DNA from 4 places in the Ruegeria sp. CF4 genome. Region 3 is predicted to be linked to each of the others. Evidence: riboswitches for the same ligand, from Rfam matches in the RefSeq annotation. Region 3 holds a riboswitch; each other region holds the start of a gene.

Region 1 (4,719 bases), on a different contig from region 3:
TTCGTCTTCGACCTCAGGCAGGGCTTCGGTTTCGACCTGCGCCGCGCGTTGCTCAGGGGTTTCGATCTTGGTGATTTTGGCCTTAGGGAATTGCGCCAGCACCGCCTGAACCAAGGGGTGTTCGGTGGCCACCTGCTTCAGCGCCAATTCTGCCTCATCGCGAATTTCAGCAATCGTTGCTGCATCGCCATCGGATACAATCGTCACGGCCCATCGATTACCAGTCCAGCGCTGCAAAGCTGATCCGAGCCGAGGGGCAAGGTCCGCGGGCGCATGGGGGGCGGGAGTAAACTCGATCCGACCCGGCTGATAGGAGACCAGACGTACACCGTTTTCAACTTCGACCAGAAGCTTGACGTCCCGATTGATCCGGATCAGTTCGGCCACATGGTCGAAAGTAGGGTAGCGGGCCAGAGCGTTCGCCACGTCCTGGGCCAACGCTGCCGAGGGCGCGCCAGCTGGGTTGCGCGTTGCCGCATAGGTCGTTTGCGTCGCAACGGGGGTTGAGACGTTGCTCTGCGTGGCTGCCGGCAAGCCGCCTCCCGGCCCTCCGTTTGGAGGAGGCATGGGCGCATCCTGAAGGCGTTTTATCAACTCCTCAGGGCTGGGCAGGTCGGCCACATGAGTGAGGCGGATCACGGCCATTTCGGCGGCCATCATCGCGTTGGGCGCGGCGGCAACCTCTTCGAGTGCCTTCAGCAGCATCTGCCACATGCGGGTCAACACGCGCATCGGCAGGGCATCTGCCATCTGCTGGCCCCGGGCGCGCTCATCGGGCGAGACGGTAGGGTCTTCGGCGGCGTCTGGCGTGATCTTCACCACCGAGACCCAATGGGTAATCTCGGCAAGATCACGCAGAACGGCCAGCGGGTCTGCCCCTTCGGCATATTGGGCGCTGAGCTCGGTCAGGGCACCGGCAGCGTCGCCGCGCAGGATCATATCAATCAGGTCGAGTACCCTGCCACGATCCGCCAAGCCCAGCATCGCGCGCACCTGATCGGCGCTGGTTTCGCCTGCGCCATGGCTGATCGCCTGATCCAGCAACGAGGTCGCGTCGCGGGCAGAGCCCTCGGCGGCGCGCGTGATCAGCGCCAGCGCATCTTCGGCGATTTGCGCGCTTTCGGCATCTGCGATCTTGCGTAGCAGGCCGATCATATCTTCGGGCTCGATCCGGCGAAGATCGAAGCGCTGACAGCGAGAAAGCACCGTGACCGGAACCTTGCGGATCTCGGTGGTGGCAAAGATGAACTTCACATGCTCGGGCGGTTCCTCAAGCGTCTTGAGCAGCGCGTTGAAGGCGCTGGTCGAGAGCATGTGAACCTCGTCGATGATGTAGATCTTGTAGCGGGCCGAGGCGGCGCGATATCGGACACTGTCGATGATCTCGCGAATATCATTCACGCCAGTACGGCTGGCGGCGTCCATCTCCATCACGTCGACATGGCGGCCCTCCATGATGGCCACGCAATGTTCACACTGGCCGCAAGGTTCGGTGGTGGGTTTGCCTTCGCCATCTGGGCCGATGCAATTCATGCCCTTGGCGATAATCCGGGCGGTGGTGGTTTTACCGGTGCCGCGGATGCCGGTCATGATGAAGGCCTGCGCGATGCGGTCGGCCTCGAACGCGTTTTTCAGCGTGCGCACCATGGCGTCCTGGCCAACCAGATCGGCGAAGGTTTCCGGGCGGTATTTTCGGGCAAGCACCTGGTAGGCGGGGCTGGGCGTGTCGGTCATGTCTGCTTTCGCGGATTCGAGTTCCGCCGCAGCGTAGAGGCCGCCGCCGTCCGCGTCCACCGCCCGACCGGATGATTTTCGTTTTGGAATGCGAGACGGGGCGGTTAAGATCAGACACTTGAAGACCAGTAGAAAGATCTTCTGATTAACGTTTCGGGGGGAACGTAGAATGTCTCAGATGATTATCCATGCACTTCAGGTTGGCGGAGGAACGCTCGCGCTGACATCGATGCCGGGTCGGGGTGGCGATTATCAAGGCGATCTGGATGCCGTGGCCGATTGGAAGCCCGGCCTGATCCTTTCAATGGCAACCGAGGTCGAGATGATACTCGATGGCGCCAGAGACTTCGGTATCGACGTCCGGAACCGTGCCTGCCGATGGGTTCATCTGCCGGTCGAGGACTATGGCACGCCATCACCCGAGGTGGACGAACGTTGGGTCGAAGTCAGTGCCGCAGTGCGTCATGCGCTGTCCGGTGGCGGACGCATTTTGATTCACTGCAAGGGCGGATGTGGTCGATCTGGTATGGCTGTACTGCGTTTGATGATAGAATGCGGCGAGCATCCGGATGCAGCGTTGCAAAGGCTGCGCGCGTTGCGCCCCTGCGCTGTTGAAACCGACGAGCAGATGGAATGGGCGATCGCGCCCGCCGGTATTCTGGCTGTGGGCTGACTTGTCAGGCAGACGGTCGGTATTCGGGTTGCACCGACGTAGTCTGGGCAAGCGTCAACACTTCGAGCATCGCGCATGGCGGGTTCGACAAGATATTTGTCGACAGTGCTTCGGTCTCGGTGCCGAACAAAAGGTCTGCGTAGCTGTCCAGATGCTCTATCGCTTCGTCTGATCCAGCGCCGCAGAACACTCTGATTTCGTCGGCGCGCGCGCGAAAACGGGCGGTGCACCCGTCCGAACAATGCGCCAGTTCGCTACTGCCCTGAATCTCGAATTCTGTAGTCGCCGCAGGGGCTGATTCCGCCATCGAGGTGGCCAGCGCCCGTGCGATTCGCGCCAAAGCCGGACAGGTTTTCCCCGTCCTTTGGCAAATTGTTGCCGAGAACTGGTGGGTTCCGGTTTTCCATATCATGATGCGCCCTCCGCGCGTGGGCTGAGGGTGTGAAACAGGTGGGACAGCACAGTGCAGTCTGGACCTGCCCGGACACCCCGCCCGAGTTTCAGTTTCGGTTCCGATGGCAGGTCTCCTGACTTGCGGGTCATCGCTTTGCCGACCTTCCCAGCCCTCAAGGCCAGTGGCGCTACGGCATTGCTCTCCGCTTACAGTTGCGGGGGCAGTCGCGGATTTGGTCCGTTCCGGATATTACCGGGCAGGGCCGCACCGTGTTCCCTTTTCATCCCGGCCTCGAACGAGGGCGCGGGAACCATCACCACATCGCTAGCGGTTGCGCACTTCCCGAGTCAAGCGGATTGAATGCCACAAGCTTACCTTTGGTCCAGCCACGTCAACCTTGACTCGAACGCGATCGAGTGAACTGATCGGTTCAGATAACGCATGAGGATCAGATGTTGGACGCGCGGCAAACCGTGATGACCGAGGAGTTCCGGTTTCCCGCCGGGTCCGCGATGCTGTCCGCCCGCTTGTATCTGCCTGCGACCGATCCGGAAACGGTTGTGGTCATTAACAGTGCCACAGGCGTGCCACGAGACTATTATCAGCATTTTGCGCGTTGGCTGGCAGCTGAGCGCGGGATGGCCTGCCTGACCTACGATTATCGGGATTTTGGTCACTCGCTGACCGGGCCGCAGAAGGCCTCGACCGTGACAATGGCAGACTGGGCGCTGGTCGATATCCCTGCTGCACGGGCCGAGATGCGGCGGCGGTTTCCGGGTGCCAAGCTATGGAGTATTGGCCACTCGCTTGGTGCGATGCTTGGGCCGGTGCAATCGGATATCGAACAGATAGATCGGATGATCTGCGTCTGTTCAGGTCTAGTGACGCTCAAAGATCACCCGTGGCCTTACCGCGCGCTGGCTGCGTTGTTCTGGTATGGCCATGTGCCGTTGTTGGTCCGTGCTCTGGGATATCTGCCGGGCAAGGCGGTCGGTTTTGGTGAGGATCTGCCCGCGTTGATCTATTGGCAATGGCGCAAGTGGTGCACGGCTCCCGACAGCTATCTGCCCGAGATCGGAGAGACGCTGCCTCAGGCCCGTTGGTCCACCGCAGGCGGGCGTGTTGATCTGTTCGCCTTTGAAGATGATGAGATGGTACCACCCGCAGCCGTGTGGCGGCTGGCCGATCTTTACGGCTCAAATGCCCATCGTCACCTGTTGTCGCCGCAGGAATTTGGTTTGCCAAAAGTTGGACATATCGGAGCGTTCGCCCGACGAAACGCAGCGGTTTGGCCCCGCCTGATCGACTGACCAGACGGGACGTTGCCTCACAGCTTCTTGCGCGACTTTTTCTGCTGCGTGACACTACGCACCATCTTGCCGAACGCTTTGTCCCGCGCGCGGGATTGAGCGATGGTTTCCGAGTTGCGCTGATCCTCGCGCCGCAACTTACGCCAACGCTCCAGCCGGGACGGGTCAAGCGTGCCGCTTTGGACCGCGACCTGAACCGCACAGCCGGGCTCGGTTTCGTGCTGGCAATCCGAGAAACGGCAATTCAGGCTCAGCTCCGTGAGGTCCGAGAAGACCTCATCGACTCCGTCCTGTGCATCCAGCAAACGCAGCGCCCGCATGCCGGGCGTATCGATCAGCCAGCCACCATTGCGCATCTGATGTAACGCGCGCGCGGTCGTGGTGTGCCGGCCCCGTGCGTCATCCTCGCGAATGCCCGCCGTGGCTTTTTCCTGCCCGGTCATGCCATTGGCCAGCGTGGTTTTACCCACTCCGGATGAGCCCAGCAGCGCACCGGTCTGACCCTTTGGGCACCACGAAAGAACCTGTTCGATCGCAGCCGGGTCCAGTGCATTGATCGCCAACACAGTCAGAAACGGATCGATGGCTTGCGCCTTTTTCACAAAGGT
Region 2 (4,719 bases), on a different contig from region 3:
CGGGGGGGGAAGGTAAACCGTAAAAGGCCCTCCACAAGCCAGCGTGGCCCGTTCGTCTATCGGTTAGGACGCCAGGTTTTCAACCTGGAAAGAGGGGTTCGATTCCCCTACGGGCTGCCACTTTGCTTGTCTGGACCAAGTGGCCCGTTCGTCTATCGGTTAGGACGCCAGGTTTTCAACCTGGAAAGAGGGGTTCGATTCCCCTACGGGCTGCCATTTTTCCAATCCACTCATCGTGATCTCTGATTGAATGATTGTGGCTACGCTTAAGCGCAACGACTAGCCAGCTTGCCGGTGATTGGTTTCTGCAATCTCGATCCGAATACCCCATTGCTTCAATGCCTTGGCAACATCCCCGGTAGGTGCTTGGTCCGTGACCAGTAGATCGATCATACGCGGCTCGGGTCCGACATAAGGCGCGGTTTCACCAAACTTAAAATGCGCCGCAGCCACAAACAGTCGGTCGGTGTTGCTGGCGACAACAGTCGCAAGGTCTGCCTCAACTGAACTGTGGTACAAGAAACCTCGACGTGCCGAAATCGCATCGATGCTGAGCACTGCGATGTCAAACGCATAACGCTGTACCTGCCGATGCGTGACGTGACCGAATGCGCCGCGCTCATCGCTTTGCAGTTCGCCCCCAAGCAAATGCACACGATTGCCATTGGTTCCGGCCAGGGTCTGCCCCACCCCGATCGAGTTGGTCACGACGGTCAGGTTTCCCGACTGCCGCAGCTCTTCGGCCACATAAGCGGTGGTCGAGCCGACATCCAGAAAGACGGTCATCCCGTCCCGTATCAGGCTCGCCACATGCCCCGCGATCAACCGCTTTTCTTCAGAGTGTTGCGCTATACGGCGAAAAAAACTGGGGTCGCCTTGGGTGCCGGCGAGATAAGCGCCGCCATGCACACGTTCGACCGCGCCCGAGGCTGAGAGCGACTTGATCGTGCGCCGCACGGTTTCTTCAGAGACCCCTAGTGTTTTGGCCAGTTCCGAGTTTCGGGCTGTCCCGCCCAGACGACGGAGAACATCCAGAAGTTCAAGCTCACGATGGGTGTGCGGGCTGCGGGTTTTCACTGGACGCTCCGTATTTCCCAAATTTACCCAAACAAAGACACGGAATGCGGTCAGTGATCAACCCGAAACAGGCCGACCGCTGCAAGCGGCCGACTTGGTTTGGCTCAATGACAACAGACAGGCTTACGGCGCAGCGCGGTTTTGCGGAATGACCTCATAGCCGGGCTCTTCGGGTTCATCATCCAGCATTTCGGGTGGAAAGCCCGGTGCTTGAATCTCAAGTCCGGTCGCATCTTCGAGGCGTTTGATGATGTTCGGGGACAACTCGCGCTCGCCGTAGCGTGCGATGCCGTCTTCGAATATCTTGATCATCACCGGATTCACCTCAAGGGGGACACCGGCGCGGTCGGCAACCTCCTGAAACAGGCCGATATCCTTTTTCACCAGGTCCATGGTGAACGAGATATCGCGTGAACCGTTCAAGATGACCTGGCTTTCGGTTTCGTGCACGAACGAGGTGCCCGACGAAATCTTGATCGCCTCATAGGTGGTTCCAAGATCCATTCCAGCTGCTTTGGCGGTCACCAAAGCCTCGGCGCAGGTGATCAGGTTAGCGGTGGCCAGATAGTTGGTCAGCACTTTCAGCACCGAGGCCGACCCCAGTTCACCTGTGTGCAGAATGCGCCGCCCCATGGTCGTCAGGAAGGGCATAATACGCTCGAACGTTTCGCGGTCACAGCCAGCGAAGATCGAGATATTGCCCGTCGCAGCCCGGTGACATCCGCCTGAAACCGGACAATCCACCGCTGCGCCGCCTTGTTCGATGACCATGGCACCAAGGCGTTTGACCTCAGCCTCATCGGTGGTCGACATCTCCATCCAGATTTTGCCGGGGCCGACCTCGGGCAACATCTCTTGCATCACGGCGTCCGAGGCGGCGGGTGAAGGCAAGCAAGTGATCACCGCGTCGCAATCACGCATCAACTGCGCCGGACTTTCAGCGGCTTTGGCACCCTCGGTGACAAATCGGGTCACCTGATCCGGGTTCAGGTCATGAACCGTCAAATCGATTCCGTTACGCAGCAGCGATCCCGAGAGCTTGCCCCCAACATTTCCCAGCCCGATAAACCCTACTTTCATGCGCCGCATCCTCCTGTTCGCGTCTTGTGATCCATGCCAACACGTCACCACAGATGGATCATGCCGCCCAGCGACCTCGACAGGTCGCTTTTTACCTGCTTCTTCGCTGATCATCGCGACTCGCTTGACAAGCAGCCCAAGCGTGCCGCATGTCCCTTTCGTTGGTGTCTGCGTGCGCAGATGAAAAGGGAATGCGTCAGCGGGTTTTCCGTCAAACGCAGCCGCCCCCGCGACCGTGAACGGAGAGGGTGCCCAAGCCACTGGCCGCAAGGCCGGGAAGGCGGGACATCCGACAGAGGCCCGCCTCTGACATCCGCAAGCCGGGAGACCTGCCAACGCCCGAGATTTAAACCGGACGGGGTGTTCCGGTGTCGGGTCAAAAGCGACCCGCATGAAACCCCGTCCCCCACGAAGAGGATTTGGGGGGATGAGAGACATGACCGAGACCGCTCCGGTCGAGCTGCTGGTTTGCACCACCTGCCGTCGCGGGCTGCCTGTCGAAGATGATGCGCAGCGCCCCGGTGCACTTCTGCACAAGGCGCTTGAGCAGGCCGATCTGCCCGAAGGGATCACCTTGAAAGCCGTGGAATGCTTGTCGAACTGCGATGAGGGCTGTTCCATCGTCTTGCGCGGGGGGCCGGATCGCTGGACCTTCGTGTATGAACACCTCAACGAAACCGACCACGTCGACATGATCGTGGAGGGTGCCACCAAATACCTCGCGACCGAGGATGGTCTGGTCAAATGGCGCGAGCGCCCCGAACATTTCCGCAAGAACTGCGCAGCCCGCATTCCCCCGATTGGAGCCCTGAAATGAGCAACCTTGAGAAACTTCCCGTCACTGTGATCACCGGCTTTCTGGGCTCGGGCAAGACAACGCTGGTGCGCCACCTGATGCAGAACCCGCAGGGCAAGCGTCTGGCCGTTGTGGTCAATGAATTCGGCGATGTTGGCGTTGATGGCGATATCCTGAAATCCTGCGCGATCCCCGATTGCCCGGCGGAAAACATCATGGAACTGGCCAATGGCTGCATCTGCTGCACCGTGGCGGACGATTTCATCCCGACCATCGAAGTGCTGATGGCGCTGGAGCCGCGCCCTGATCACATCCTGATCGAAACCAGCGGTCTGGCGCTGCCGAAACCGCTGCTAAAGGCCTTCGACTGGCCTGATATCCGTTCGAAAATCACCGTCGATGGTGTCATCGCGCTGGCCGATGCCGAGGCGGTCGCTGCCGGTCGCTTTGCCCCGAATGTCGAGGCGGTGGATGCCCAGCGCATGGCCGATGACTCGATTGATCATGAAACGCCGCTGTCCGAAGTGTTCGAAGATCAGATTTCCTGCGCCGATATCATCCTGCTGACCAAGCCTGATCTGGCCGGTCCCGAAGGTGTCGCCAAGGCCAAAGAGGTCATCGCTGCAGAGGCCCCGCGCCCCCTGCCCGTTGTTGAAGTGGCCGAGGGCGTCGTTGACGTCCGCGTCGTGTTGGGTCTGGAAGCCGCCGCCGAGGATGACATGGACGCACGCCCATCGCATCACGACGGCCATCACGATCACGAACATGACGATTTCGAAAGCATCATCGTCGAGTTGCCCGAACAGAGCGATCCGCTCGATCTGGTGACGAAAATCGAACGTCTGGCCAAAGAACTGAACATCCTGCGCGTCAAAGGCTATGCCGCCGTTCAAGGCAAGCCCATGCGCCTGCTGGTTCAGGCCGTCGGTGCGCGCGTGCGCCATCAGTATGACCGCCCTTGGGAACCCGGCGAGGAGCGCCGCTCGCGTCTAGTCGTCATTGCCGAGCATGACGATATCAAAGAGGCCGAAATCCGCGATATCCTCGTGGGTGTGACCGAGGCAGCCGAGTAAAGCCATGCACGTCGTCTTCCGCGAAAGCCACGGGTTAGAGGAAACGGAAACCCCGACCGATCTGGGCCAAAGCCCGGCGGATTTGGTGGTGCTGTCCTTTTCCGACAGCGACCTCGGCGCTTTCGCGGCGGGATGGCACCGTGGAGGCGGACCCGACGGGCGGATGCCGACGATGCGGCTGGCCAATCTGACGGCGCTGAAACACCCTCTGTCCGTCGACACCTATGTCGAACAGACGTTGGAGGGGGCCAAGGGCATACTGATCCGTCTGATCGGTGGAGTGCCCTATTGGGCGTACGGCTTGCAGCAGGTTCTGGCGCTGGCGCAGGCCAAGGGCATTGCACTGGCCGTCCTGCCTGCGGATGGGCGCGAAGATACCCGGCTGGACGACTACTCCACCTTACCCGTCTCGACCCTGCGGCGGCTGGCGCATCTGTGCGACACCGGCGGTGAGGTCGCGGCACAGGCGGCCTTGGCGCAAATGGCACTGGCGGCAGGTCTTTATGCTGGGCCGGTGATGGGGGCCAAGACCTTGCCCGAGTGTGGCGCATGGTGCCCGGATCGCGGTGTGCTCCCGGCGGAAAAAGCGTTCACAGGTGACGCGAAACGCATCCTCGTCACCTTTTACCGCGCTTACCTGACCTCGGCGGATACCGCCCCGGTCGCAACCTTGATCCGCAGCCTGCGTGCCCG
Region 3 (4,719 bases):
CAGCGGGCCGGCAATTCCTCGGGCGATATGCGGCACCATCAAGCCGACAAAGCCGATCACGCCAGCCACCGAAACAAAGACGGCGGTCGCGAGGGCCGCGGTGAAGAACATGCTGAACCGCAAGCCCTGCACAGGCACGCCCAAAGTGGTTGCGGTCAGATCTCCTGTCAGCAAAGCATCCAGCCAGCGACTGCGGTAGAGTGAGTAGCTCAGGATCAGTATCAAGCCCGCGCAGACAAGCGGAAAAGTCTCCCAACGAGCGAGGCCCAACCCGCCTAGCATCCAGAAAATCACTGAGTGTGCGGCACGACTATCGCCCGCGAAGATCAGATAGTTTGTAATGGCAGAGAACAGGAAAGACACCGCCAGCCCGGCCAGTATCAGCTTTTCGGGCGCGCTTGTCCGCAGCCCATGCACCAGCGCGAGCACGATACCCGACGCCACCAACCCTCCGCAGAACGCAGCCAATGGCAACGTCCAGAAGCCCAGAATATCTCCGGTTACAGTGATGACGAATACGGCCCCCGCTGCAGCACCTGAAGACAGGCCAAACAGAAATGGATCCGCCAGATCGTTGCGTGTGGTGGTCTGCAGTACGACGCCAACGATACCCAGGCCCGCGCCGATCACCGCTGCAAACAATGCGCGTGGCAGGCGCAGGTCGAAGACGATCCGATGCATCGGAGACATCTCTCCTCCGGTCAGGCCGGTGCCCAGAAGGATCGCCTCGAATGTGTCCGTGATCGGAATCGAGGTGGTTCCATAGATAGTCGAGATCAGCAAAAGGGCAGCCAGAACGACCGCCCCCAGCAAGAGTATCAGGCCCAATCGGCCCATATCAGTTGAGATCCGGATGCATGGCCTTGGCCATTTTCGAGATCGCAGCAATATTCGCCGGTCCCGGAGTGAGCTCTTCATAGCGCAGGCCGATCCAGCGTTCGTTCTTGACGGCATCTGTCTGCGACATCACAGGGTGTTCCTGCAGGAACTTGAAGGTATCTGCCGCGCCATTGCCGGTCTGATAATCCAGTAGCACCAGAAATTCAGGGTTGGCTGCGGCAACCGCTTCCCAAGAGGTACGGCCCCAGCTTGTATCCATGTCGTGCGTAACGCTTTCTCCTCCAGCCGCTGCGATCATGGCGTCAGGAATGGCGAACTTACCCGCCGTAAAGGGCGCATCAGCAGGGCCGTCCAACAGGAACACGCGTGGTTTGGCCAGATCAGCGGTCCGAGCTTCGATTGCTGTCAACTCGTCTTTCCAGCCCGACACAAGCGCTTCGGCCTTGTCCTCGACATGCATGACCTTGCCCAGACGCAAAACATCGTCGAACAGCAGGTTCATGCTGGCTTCGGGGCGATCCTTGTCCAGATGGACGCAGCTTTCGGTCAGGATCATAGTCCTGATGCCGAATGGCTCCAGTGTGCCGGGGGTCACATCTCCGCCCGGCTTCATACCGTAATACCAACCGGCAAAGAACAGGTCAGGTTCGACCGCAACAAGATTTTCGACAGTCGGGTATTTCGGCGCGAGTTCAGGGATATCGCCGCGCAGCGTGTCGAACTCGGGGCTGGTCTTATACCATCCGGTGATGCCGGTCAGACCGACGATCTTGTCCTGCAGACCCAGCGCAAAGGCCATGTCGGTCATATTCATATCATGCACGACCAGACGTTCTGGCGCGGCATCAAAGACAAGCGGCTCACCGCAATTGTCAACCGTCACCTCTTGCGCAGCGGCGCCGCTTGCCATGGCAGTGACCAGCGCCACGGACCAGATTTGCTTCATTGATAGTCTCCTGAGTTTATGTGGAAAGCGTTGTTCTTCGGATGTCCAGAACGGGGATCATGCGGCCTTCGTGATGAAAGCGCAGGTAATCGACACCGAAGGTTTCGCGCACACGTTCCGATGTCAGTACCTCGTCGACCGAACCAAACCCGGTCAGGCGCGTGGATTTCATCAGAGCAACGTGGGTGGCGAATTCAGGGATCATGACCAAATCATGCACGATCATGACGACAGTAATACCCAGATCAGCGACCAGAGACAGCATCCGCCCCTTCGCATCGGGATCCAAATGATTGGTCGGCTCGTCAAGAAACAGCAAAGTCGGGTTCTGTGCCAGCGCCCGAGCGATATGCGCGCGCTGACGCTCACCACCCGACAGTTGGGCCATCTTCTTGTCAGCCAGCGCGCCAAGGCCCGTAATCTCCAATATACGGCTGAGTTCCTGCGCGTGTTCACCTGCAGATCGGTCCGCGCGGATCGGAATCTGTCCGAGCGCCACATAATCCCGCAGCGACAAGCGCCCGTCAGGCATCTCTTGCTGACTGACCACCGCGATCATCCGAGCACGCTCTTTTGCCGAGAGTTGCTTGAGGCTGCGCCCCTTGAGCAAAACATCCCCTAGTGCCAGCCCTTCCGCCCCACACAGCAAATTCAGCAGTGTGGTTTTACCTGCACCGTTGGGGCCCGCGATTGCCAGTATTGACCCTTCGGACAGCTCAAAGGATACGCCTTGCAGCAGTATGTCCCCATTCAAGGCATAATATTCGAGATCCGAAGCCACCAGAAACGGCTGGACGGTCATATCGAAACCTCCTGACTGATCGGGGGCATGCGAGACAAGGTTTTGGTGTAAAGGGCACGCGGACGCTCGCTGGCCTTGGTCCAGCCATCCGGGCTCTGTTGATATTGATGGGCAAACTCGGCCAGGGCTTCGACGTCAATCAATGTCTGGATATCACCAAATAGATACTGCGCCTTGCCGACCGCTTGAAAGCCTACGGTCACGGGATGCGCGCATCCTGCCATGCAATCGACAGCCCGGATCGCAAAATGCTCGGGCAGCTTCGATTGAAGCGTATCATGCACTCCATCCACTGATTGCGCGGCCGCACAGGTCGAACAGATCAGAACAAAATGATCAGGTGCGCCAGGCATATAACCCTCCGCCTCTGCCCAAACGCAGTGCGAAGGTGCTGATTACAGAAACACGTGTATCACGTGCCATCAAAGCCTCCTTCCAGGACGCCCCGCCCCGGCTTGGTTGAACAACTGATGGCAGGTCTCCTGACTCGCGGGTCGGTGCTTGGCCATCCTTCCCGACCCTTGGGGCCAGTGGCTGTTTGGCTTCGCTCGCCGCTTACAGTTGCGGGGGCAGTTACGGGTTTGGCCAGTGTAGACCGCACCGTATTCCCTTTTCATCCCACGGGCGCACCCTTGGGAACCATCACCGGATTCAGTGCCTGAGATCGATGAATGCGTCAATACGAAAGTTATCACGCGTTACCGGTCGGCCGGACACAATCGCGCCACCCGCTCTTTCACGTCTCGGTTGGATTGGATAAGAGGGATCAACCCCTGCAAAGATGCGCGGGACAAACCCTCAGCGCTAAACAATCAGGAGCCCGCTCATGCCGTATCACCGCCTCGCTCTGGTAGCTGTGCTGGCAATTTCATCAACAAATTCGGCGCTGGCGCAATCTGCTGACGACAACCCCTCGGAACTGTTGCTGGAGCTCAATACCGTGCAAAAGGTGAACGGCGCCTGCCGCTTGACCTTTCTGGTTCAGAACGAAACCGGAAGCGATATCGAGAAGGCAGCTTTTGAGACCGTCATTTTCGACAGCTCGGGCCGTGTCGTTACGCTTTCTCTGTTCGATTTTCGGGATCTGCCGGCAGACCGTCCGCGCGTGCGTCAGTTCGGCCTGCCCGATCTCAACTGCGACTCGATCGGGCGCGTTCTGATCAATGGCGCAAACAGCTGCGTTGTCGACGGCTCAGAAAGCGATATCTGTGCAACAGGACTGAACCTTACCAGCCGGATAGATGTGGAGCTTTTGGGATGAACGCGCTTGAAGCATTGCGCCAGATCGTGGCTCTGGGCGGGCCAGTGGTGGCCATTCTGATCGTGATGTCAGTGCTGGCTCTGGCCGTCACGCTTTACAAACTGTGGCAATTCACCGTGACCGGAGTTGGACGACATCGGGTGCTGTCCCAGGCCCTGACGGCATGGGATGCCGGGGATCATCAGACTGCACGCGCGCGATTGGCGAAAAGCCACAGTTATCTGGCCCCATTGGTCGGTGCAGCCATGGATGCGCCCGATCTACCCGGTCTCGATGATCGTCTGGATGCTGAAGCCGGATTGGCCCTGGCAGGGCTGGAGCGCGGTTTTCGCCTTCTTGACACCGTTGCCCAACTCGCGCCTTTGCTGGGGCTGTTCGGGACCGTTCTGGGTATGATCGAAGCGTTCCAAAGCCTGCAACAGGCAGGCAGCTCCATTGACCCGTCGCTGCTTGCGGGTGGCATCTGGGTGGCGCTGATCACCACCGCCGTGGGGCTGGCGGTTGCGATGCCGACCTCAATGGTTCTGTCATGGTTCGAAAGCCGCACCGCGCGCGAGCGGGTCTTTGCAGACAAAGCACTGCGGACCGTGTTGGTACCAGGTCAGCTCGCCAAAGAGGCCGAGGCCATTTCAGCCGTGCCGGAACATGCGTAACCGGGCGCCATTTGTCCGGCGGACCCTGTCGATGACGCCACTCATCGATGTGATCTTTCTGCTTTTGCTGTTCTTCATGCTGACCTCGACCTTCTCAAAATTCGGCGAGATCGAGCTGAGCAGCACGACTGGCGGAACCGCGCAAACCAGCGAACCGTCTGAGCGGGTCTTTCTACAGCTCGGTGCGGAACGTCTTGTGTTGAACGGCACGGCGATA
Region 4 (4,719 bases), on a different contig from region 3:
GCCATCGCTGGTAACAAAGAAATATGGTCATAGCCGAGCGGGTAAGATGACTTTGAGAAAACCCAATACAAATCTCACTGAACGCTGCGCTAGTTTGCGCAGCGTTCAGCAAACCATTTTCGTTGGAATCAGACCCCGACGTCTACAATCGCCTGCGCCAGAATTGGCACGGTGGTCGCGTTCAGACCGGCGATGTTCAGGCGGCTGTCGCCAACCATGTAGATCCCGTGATCGTTGCGCAGTTGCTCGACCAGTTCAGGTGCCGCACCAAGGCGCGAGAACATGCCGCGGTGCTGTGCGACAAAACCGAAACGATCCGACCCGCTGAGACGTTGCAATTCGTCAGCCAGTTGCTGACGCAGACCCAGCATGGACAAGCGGACCTCTTCCAGCTCGGCGGCCCAGTCGGCGCGCAGCGCGTCATCATTCAGGATCGTCGTTACCACGCGCGCACCATGATCTGGCGGAAACGAGTAGTTCTGACGGTTCAGGAAAGCCAGTGTCGATTGGTTCAGAGCCGTTTGCGCCGCATCGTCGCTGATCGCCATCAGCAGACCGGTCCGTTCGCGGTAGACGCCGAAGTTCTTCGAGCAGGACGCCGCGATCAGGCAACGCTTGACCGATGAGGCAACCAGACGGGTCGCCTGCGCATCCTCTTCAAGGCCGTCGCCGAAGCCCTGATAGGCGATATCGATCATCGCTACGAGGCCTCGCTCGTTGATCAGGTTCACGACCTCCTGCCACTGCACCATGTTCAGGTTGGCTCCGGTCGGGTTGTGACAGCAGCCGTGCAGCAGAACCACATCGCCCGCATTGGCGGTTTTCAGGTCCTCGATCATGCCGTCGAAATCGACGCCGCGGGTTTCACCGTCGAAATAACGATACTGGACCGTCTCGATTCCCAGATAATTCAGGATCGACAGATGGTTCGGCCAAGTCGGGTTAGACACAAAAACACGGGCCGACGGATTGGCCATGCGGATCATCTCAAACGCCTGACGGCAAGCACCGGTGCCGCCCGGCGTCGCCACGGCGGCGATGTTGGCGCGCGGGACCGATGTACCCAAAATCAGACCGATCATGGCATCGGCATAGGCTGGGTCACCGGCCAAACCGGTATAGGCCTTGGTCTCCTGCTCTTCCAGAATGCGCTTTTCAGCCGCTTTCACGGCGCGCATGACCGGGGTGATGCCCTCAGCGTTTTTATAAACGCCAACCCCCAGGTCAATTTTCTGATCGCGCGGGTCATCGCGATATATCTGCATCAGCGCCAGAATCTTGTCGGCTGGCTGTGGCTTGAGGTTCTCGAACATCAGTTCTCTCCGGTTGCGACGGGCAGGGTTGGGAAGGCACCCCATTCAGCCCAGGAGCCGTCATAAAGCGAATGATCTTTTTTACCCATGCGCTCAAGCGCAAGGCTGAGGATCGCAGCCGTGACGCCCGAGCCGCAGGATGTGATTGCGGGTTTCGACAGATCTACGCCTGCGGCCTCGAATATGGCGCGGCACTCTTCGGGCGACTTCATGGTGCCATTTGCATTCAGCAGCGTACCAAAGGGCACATTGTGAGAGCCCGGAATATGACCCGAGCGCAAACCTTCGCGTGGTTCTGGCGCTGTTCCGGCAAAGCGGTCAGTTGAGCGCGCATCGATGATCTCATGATCGTTCAGCTTGGCCGCAGCTGAAACCTGCGTCACGTCACGCACCAGATGGTTTTGTACGCGAACGGTCATATGGCGATCGCGAACGACGGGCGGCAGGTCCTCGATCTCGCGACCTTCGGCCTGCCATTTCGGCAGCCCCCCATCCAGAACGGCAATATTGTCCTGACCCATCAAACGGAACAGCCACCAGACGCGTGCGGCAGACATCAGCCCAGCCCCGTCATAGACCACGACCTGATGGCCGTCGCCCACCCCCATCGCCCGCAGGCGGGACATGAATTTCTCGACCGGAGGTGCCATATGCGGCAGGTCCGAACGGTGATCGGCAATGTCATCAATGTCAAAGAACCGCGCACCGGGGATATGGCCTGCATCATACTCGGCCTTCGCATCGCGGTTCTGCGCGGGCAGATACCAGGACCCGTCCAAAATCCGCAGATCCGGGTCCTTGAGATGCGCGGCCAGCCAGTCTGTGGATACGAGAGTTTTCGGATCGTCCTGCATCAAAGCCTCCCCTGAGCGAGCTTGGATTTTCCCTATATGGGCACGGCCAAACGTTCAAGTCACGCCGCAGCTCAGAACCCGCGCGGGGAACGTTTTTTTCCAACCACATGCTTGGCGTGCTTGACAGGCAGCATTCTGTGGCAGAAATCTGTGCGACATGGTTCCCAATGGGGTTTCCCCAGAGGGATGAAAAGGGAATCCGGTGCGACAAATCCTGTCAATTCCGGAACTGCCCCCGCAACTGTAAGCGGAGTATCGCCCCATCAGGGCCACTGACCGAAATGATCGGTTGGGAAGGCCGGGATCGATCCTAATCCGCGAGTCAGGAGACCTGCCATGCACAAACCGGGCATCCGCCCAATTTCAACACGTTTCTACCGTCGGGTGTGACGGTAAGGAGAACAAACTATGCATATCGAACCGGGCGTCGTTAACGGCGCCAAACTTGTCCTGAGCTATGCCACCGCGGCCGGGGCAGGGCTTTATAGTCTGAAGCTGGCGTGGGAGAGCGTCAAAAACAGTGGTGTTGCAAGCCTTGCAGTGCGGTCTGCCCTGACAACCGGCCTTGTTTTCACATTCTTTGAAGTTCTGCCTCATTTCCCGGTGGGAGTGTCAGAGGTGCACTTTATTCTGGGCTCGACACTGTTTCTTTTGTTCGGTGCCGCCCCGGCTGCGATTGGTCTGATCCTGGGCCTCTTTGTTCAAGGGTTTTTCTTGGCACCCTTCGATCTGCCCCAGTTCGGAATGAACATGACGACGTTGCTGGTGCCTCTGTTTGCCCTGCAGGCGTTGGCAAACCGCGTCATTGCGCCGAATACGGCCTATGTTGACCTCAAGTATTCTCAGGCACTTGCGCTGTCGACCGCCTATCAGGGTGGTGTCGTACTATGGGTGGCCTTCTGGGCGTTCTACGGTCAGGGTTTCGGTGCCGAAAACATCGCCGCCGTGGCCAGCTTTGGCGGAGCTTACATGATGGTTATCCTGATTGAGCCCCTGGCCGATCTTGCCGTTCTTGCGGCTGCGAAATCCATGAAGGGTCTGAACAAGCTCGGCCTGTTCACGCCACGTCTTCTCAGCGCAGCCTAAACATCCCGCGCCGCGCACTACTTTGCGCGGCGCAACCTGAAATGCTGAATGATCCCGATCATGCTGATCAGAATCCAGAACCCCTCGATCAGCATCGACGCCAGATTGAAATTCTCGAGCAGCGAATAGACGATCAGAACCGACCCCAAGAGGTTCACCACCGGAAACGCGAGATCGTCAGAGTTCATCATCCGCATCTGTGTCGCAAAATAGGCCGCGACCACGATCAAAGCCCCAAACGAGCCAATAGCGTCGACGATGGTGAGGCTGTCGAGAACTGCAGTCATGAATGGGCCTTGCCGTTTTCAGAATACTCGTTGTGCTGGGCGTAGTGGTGCATGTTCAGGAATGCGGCACCCTCTGCACCCGCGCGGTATCCATGGGGGATATCAGCGGCAAAGCGCAAGCCCTGTCCGGCCTGCAAAGATACCCATTCCCGATCGCGTAGAATCTCGAGCGTACCTGAAAGAACAAACACCTCCTCGGTCACACCAGCGGCATGGGCGGGGGATTCGTGGCTTTGGTTCGGATGCAAGCTGACGTGAAATGTCTCGGCCCCTAGGGCGGGGTCGAAGGGAAAGACGATCTTGACCTCTATGGTCCCGGGGAAGGTCACGGTCTGGAAAACAGACGGGTCGCCCAGCGCCGTATCGATCAGCGCGCTGAGTGGTAGCTGGAAGCCTTTGGCGATTTTCCACAAGGTCGCGATGGTGGGGCTGGATTCGCCGCGCTCTATCTGGCCCAGCATGGCTTTGCTGACCCCGGTCATTTCAGCCACCTTCGACAGGCTCAGCCCGGACGCCGTCCGCACGTCCCGTAATTTCAGCGTTATGTCGTCCGGTGCCATATCATCAACTTCCGAATCCTCTTGTACGTTATAGCGCACATGTGATACGTGCGCTATAACGTACGAACCCCAAGACATGCAACCCGAGGCAAAAGGGAAACAGCATCATGCCATTGTACCGATCCAGAACCTCTACCCATGGCCGCAACATGGCCGGTGCCCGCGGTTTGTGGCGCGCCACCGGTATGGGCGACGATGATTTCGGCAAACCGATCATCGCTATCGTAAACTCGTTCACCCAGTTTGTGCCCGGTCACGTCCACTTGAAGGACCTCGGCCAGATGGTCGCGCGCGAGGTCGAGGCAGCCGGCGGTGTCGCGAAAGAGTTCAACACCATCGCGGTCGATGATGGCATCGCCATGGGCCATGACGGGATGCTGTATTCGCTGCCCTCGCGTGAGGTGATCGCGGATTCGGTGGAATACATGGTCAACGCGCATTGCGCCGACGCGATGGTCTGTATCTCGAACTGCGACAAGATCACCCCCGGCATGTTGATGGCGGCCATGCGCCTGAACATCCCGGCCATCTTCGTCTCGGGTGGTCCGATGGAAGCGGGCAAGATCGATATCGCCGATCTGGACGCCAAGAAAATCGACCTTGTGGATGCGATGGTAGC

What was found. A riboswitch is a leader RNA that binds a small molecule or an ion and turns the genes downstream of it on or off. The one in region 3 is predicted to bind cobalamin.
Region 1: another riboswitch for cobalamin. It lies ahead of ACR0NF_RS15455 (hypothetical protein); the one in region 3 lies ahead of ACR0NF_RS12420 (DUF1636 family protein).
Region 2: another riboswitch for cobalamin. It lies ahead of ACR0NF_RS01670 (DUF1636 family protein); the one in region 3 lies ahead of ACR0NF_RS12420 (DUF1636 family protein).
Region 4: another riboswitch for cobalamin. It lies ahead of ACR0NF_RS06650 (energy-coupling factor ABC transporter permease); the one in region 3 lies ahead of ACR0NF_RS12420 (DUF1636 family protein).

What each region holds. Positions count from the first base shown of each region.
Region 1 covers NZ_JBQFRJ010000007.1:125,603-130,321, forward strand. The annotation lists gene ACR0NF_RS15445 (DNA polymerase III subunit gamma/tau) at 1-1,734, opposite strand, end outside; gene ACR0NF_RS15450 (protein-tyrosine phosphatase family protein) at 1,904-2,407, shown strand; gene ACR0NF_RS15455 (hypothetical protein) at 2,412-2,819, opposite strand; cobalamin riboswitch at 2,908-3,131, opposite strand; gene ACR0NF_RS15460 (alpha/beta hydrolase family protein) at 3,254-4,111, shown strand; gene rsgA (ribosome small subunit-dependent GTPase A) at 4,129-4,719, opposite strand, start outside.
Region 2 covers NZ_JBQFRJ010000001.1:345,476-350,194, reverse strand. The annotation lists tRNA gene ACR0NF_RS01690 (tRNA-Glu) at 46-120, shown strand; tRNA gene ACR0NF_RS01685 (tRNA-Glu) at 142-216, shown strand; gene ACR0NF_RS01680 (DeoR/GlpR family DNA-binding transcription regulator) at 280-1,077, opposite strand; gene ACR0NF_RS01675 (NAD(P)-dependent oxidoreductase) at 1,201-2,271, opposite strand; cobalamin riboswitch at 2,303-2,508, shown strand; gene ACR0NF_RS01670 (DUF1636 family protein) at 2,594-2,974, shown strand; gene cobW (cobalamin biosynthesis protein CobW) at 2,971-4,026, shown strand; gene cobN (cobaltochelatase subunit CobN) at 4,031-4,719, shown strand, end outside.
Region 3 covers NZ_JBQFRJ010000005.1:4,123-8,841, reverse strand. The annotation lists gene ACR0NF_RS12435 (FecCD family ABC transporter permease) at 1-837, opposite strand, end outside; gene ACR0NF_RS12430 (ABC transporter substrate-binding protein) at 839-1,786, opposite strand; gene ACR0NF_RS12425 (ABC transporter ATP-binding protein) at 1,803-2,588, opposite strand; gene ACR0NF_RS12420 (DUF1636 family protein) at 2,585-2,941, opposite strand; cobalamin riboswitch at 3,044-3,247, opposite strand; gene ACR0NF_RS12415 (hypothetical protein) at 3,415-3,849, shown strand; gene ACR0NF_RS12410 (MotA/TolQ/ExbB proton channel family protein) at 3,846-4,502, shown strand; gene ACR0NF_RS12405 (ExbD/TolR family protein) at 4,534-4,719, shown strand, end outside.
Region 4 covers NZ_JBQFRJ010000002.1:1,456-6,174, reverse strand. The annotation lists gene ACR0NF_RS06660 (amino acid aminotransferase) at 129-1,313, opposite strand; gene sseA (3-mercaptopyruvate sulfurtransferase) at 1,313-2,167, opposite strand; cobalamin riboswitch at 2,309-2,520, shown strand; gene ACR0NF_RS06650 (energy-coupling factor ABC transporter permease) at 2,576-3,253, shown strand; gene ACR0NF_RS06645 (CBU_0592 family membrane protein) at 3,271-3,540, opposite strand; gene ACR0NF_RS06640 (helix-turn-helix domain-containing protein) at 3,537-4,100, opposite strand; gene ilvD (dihydroxy-acid dehydratase) at 4,208-4,719, shown strand, end outside.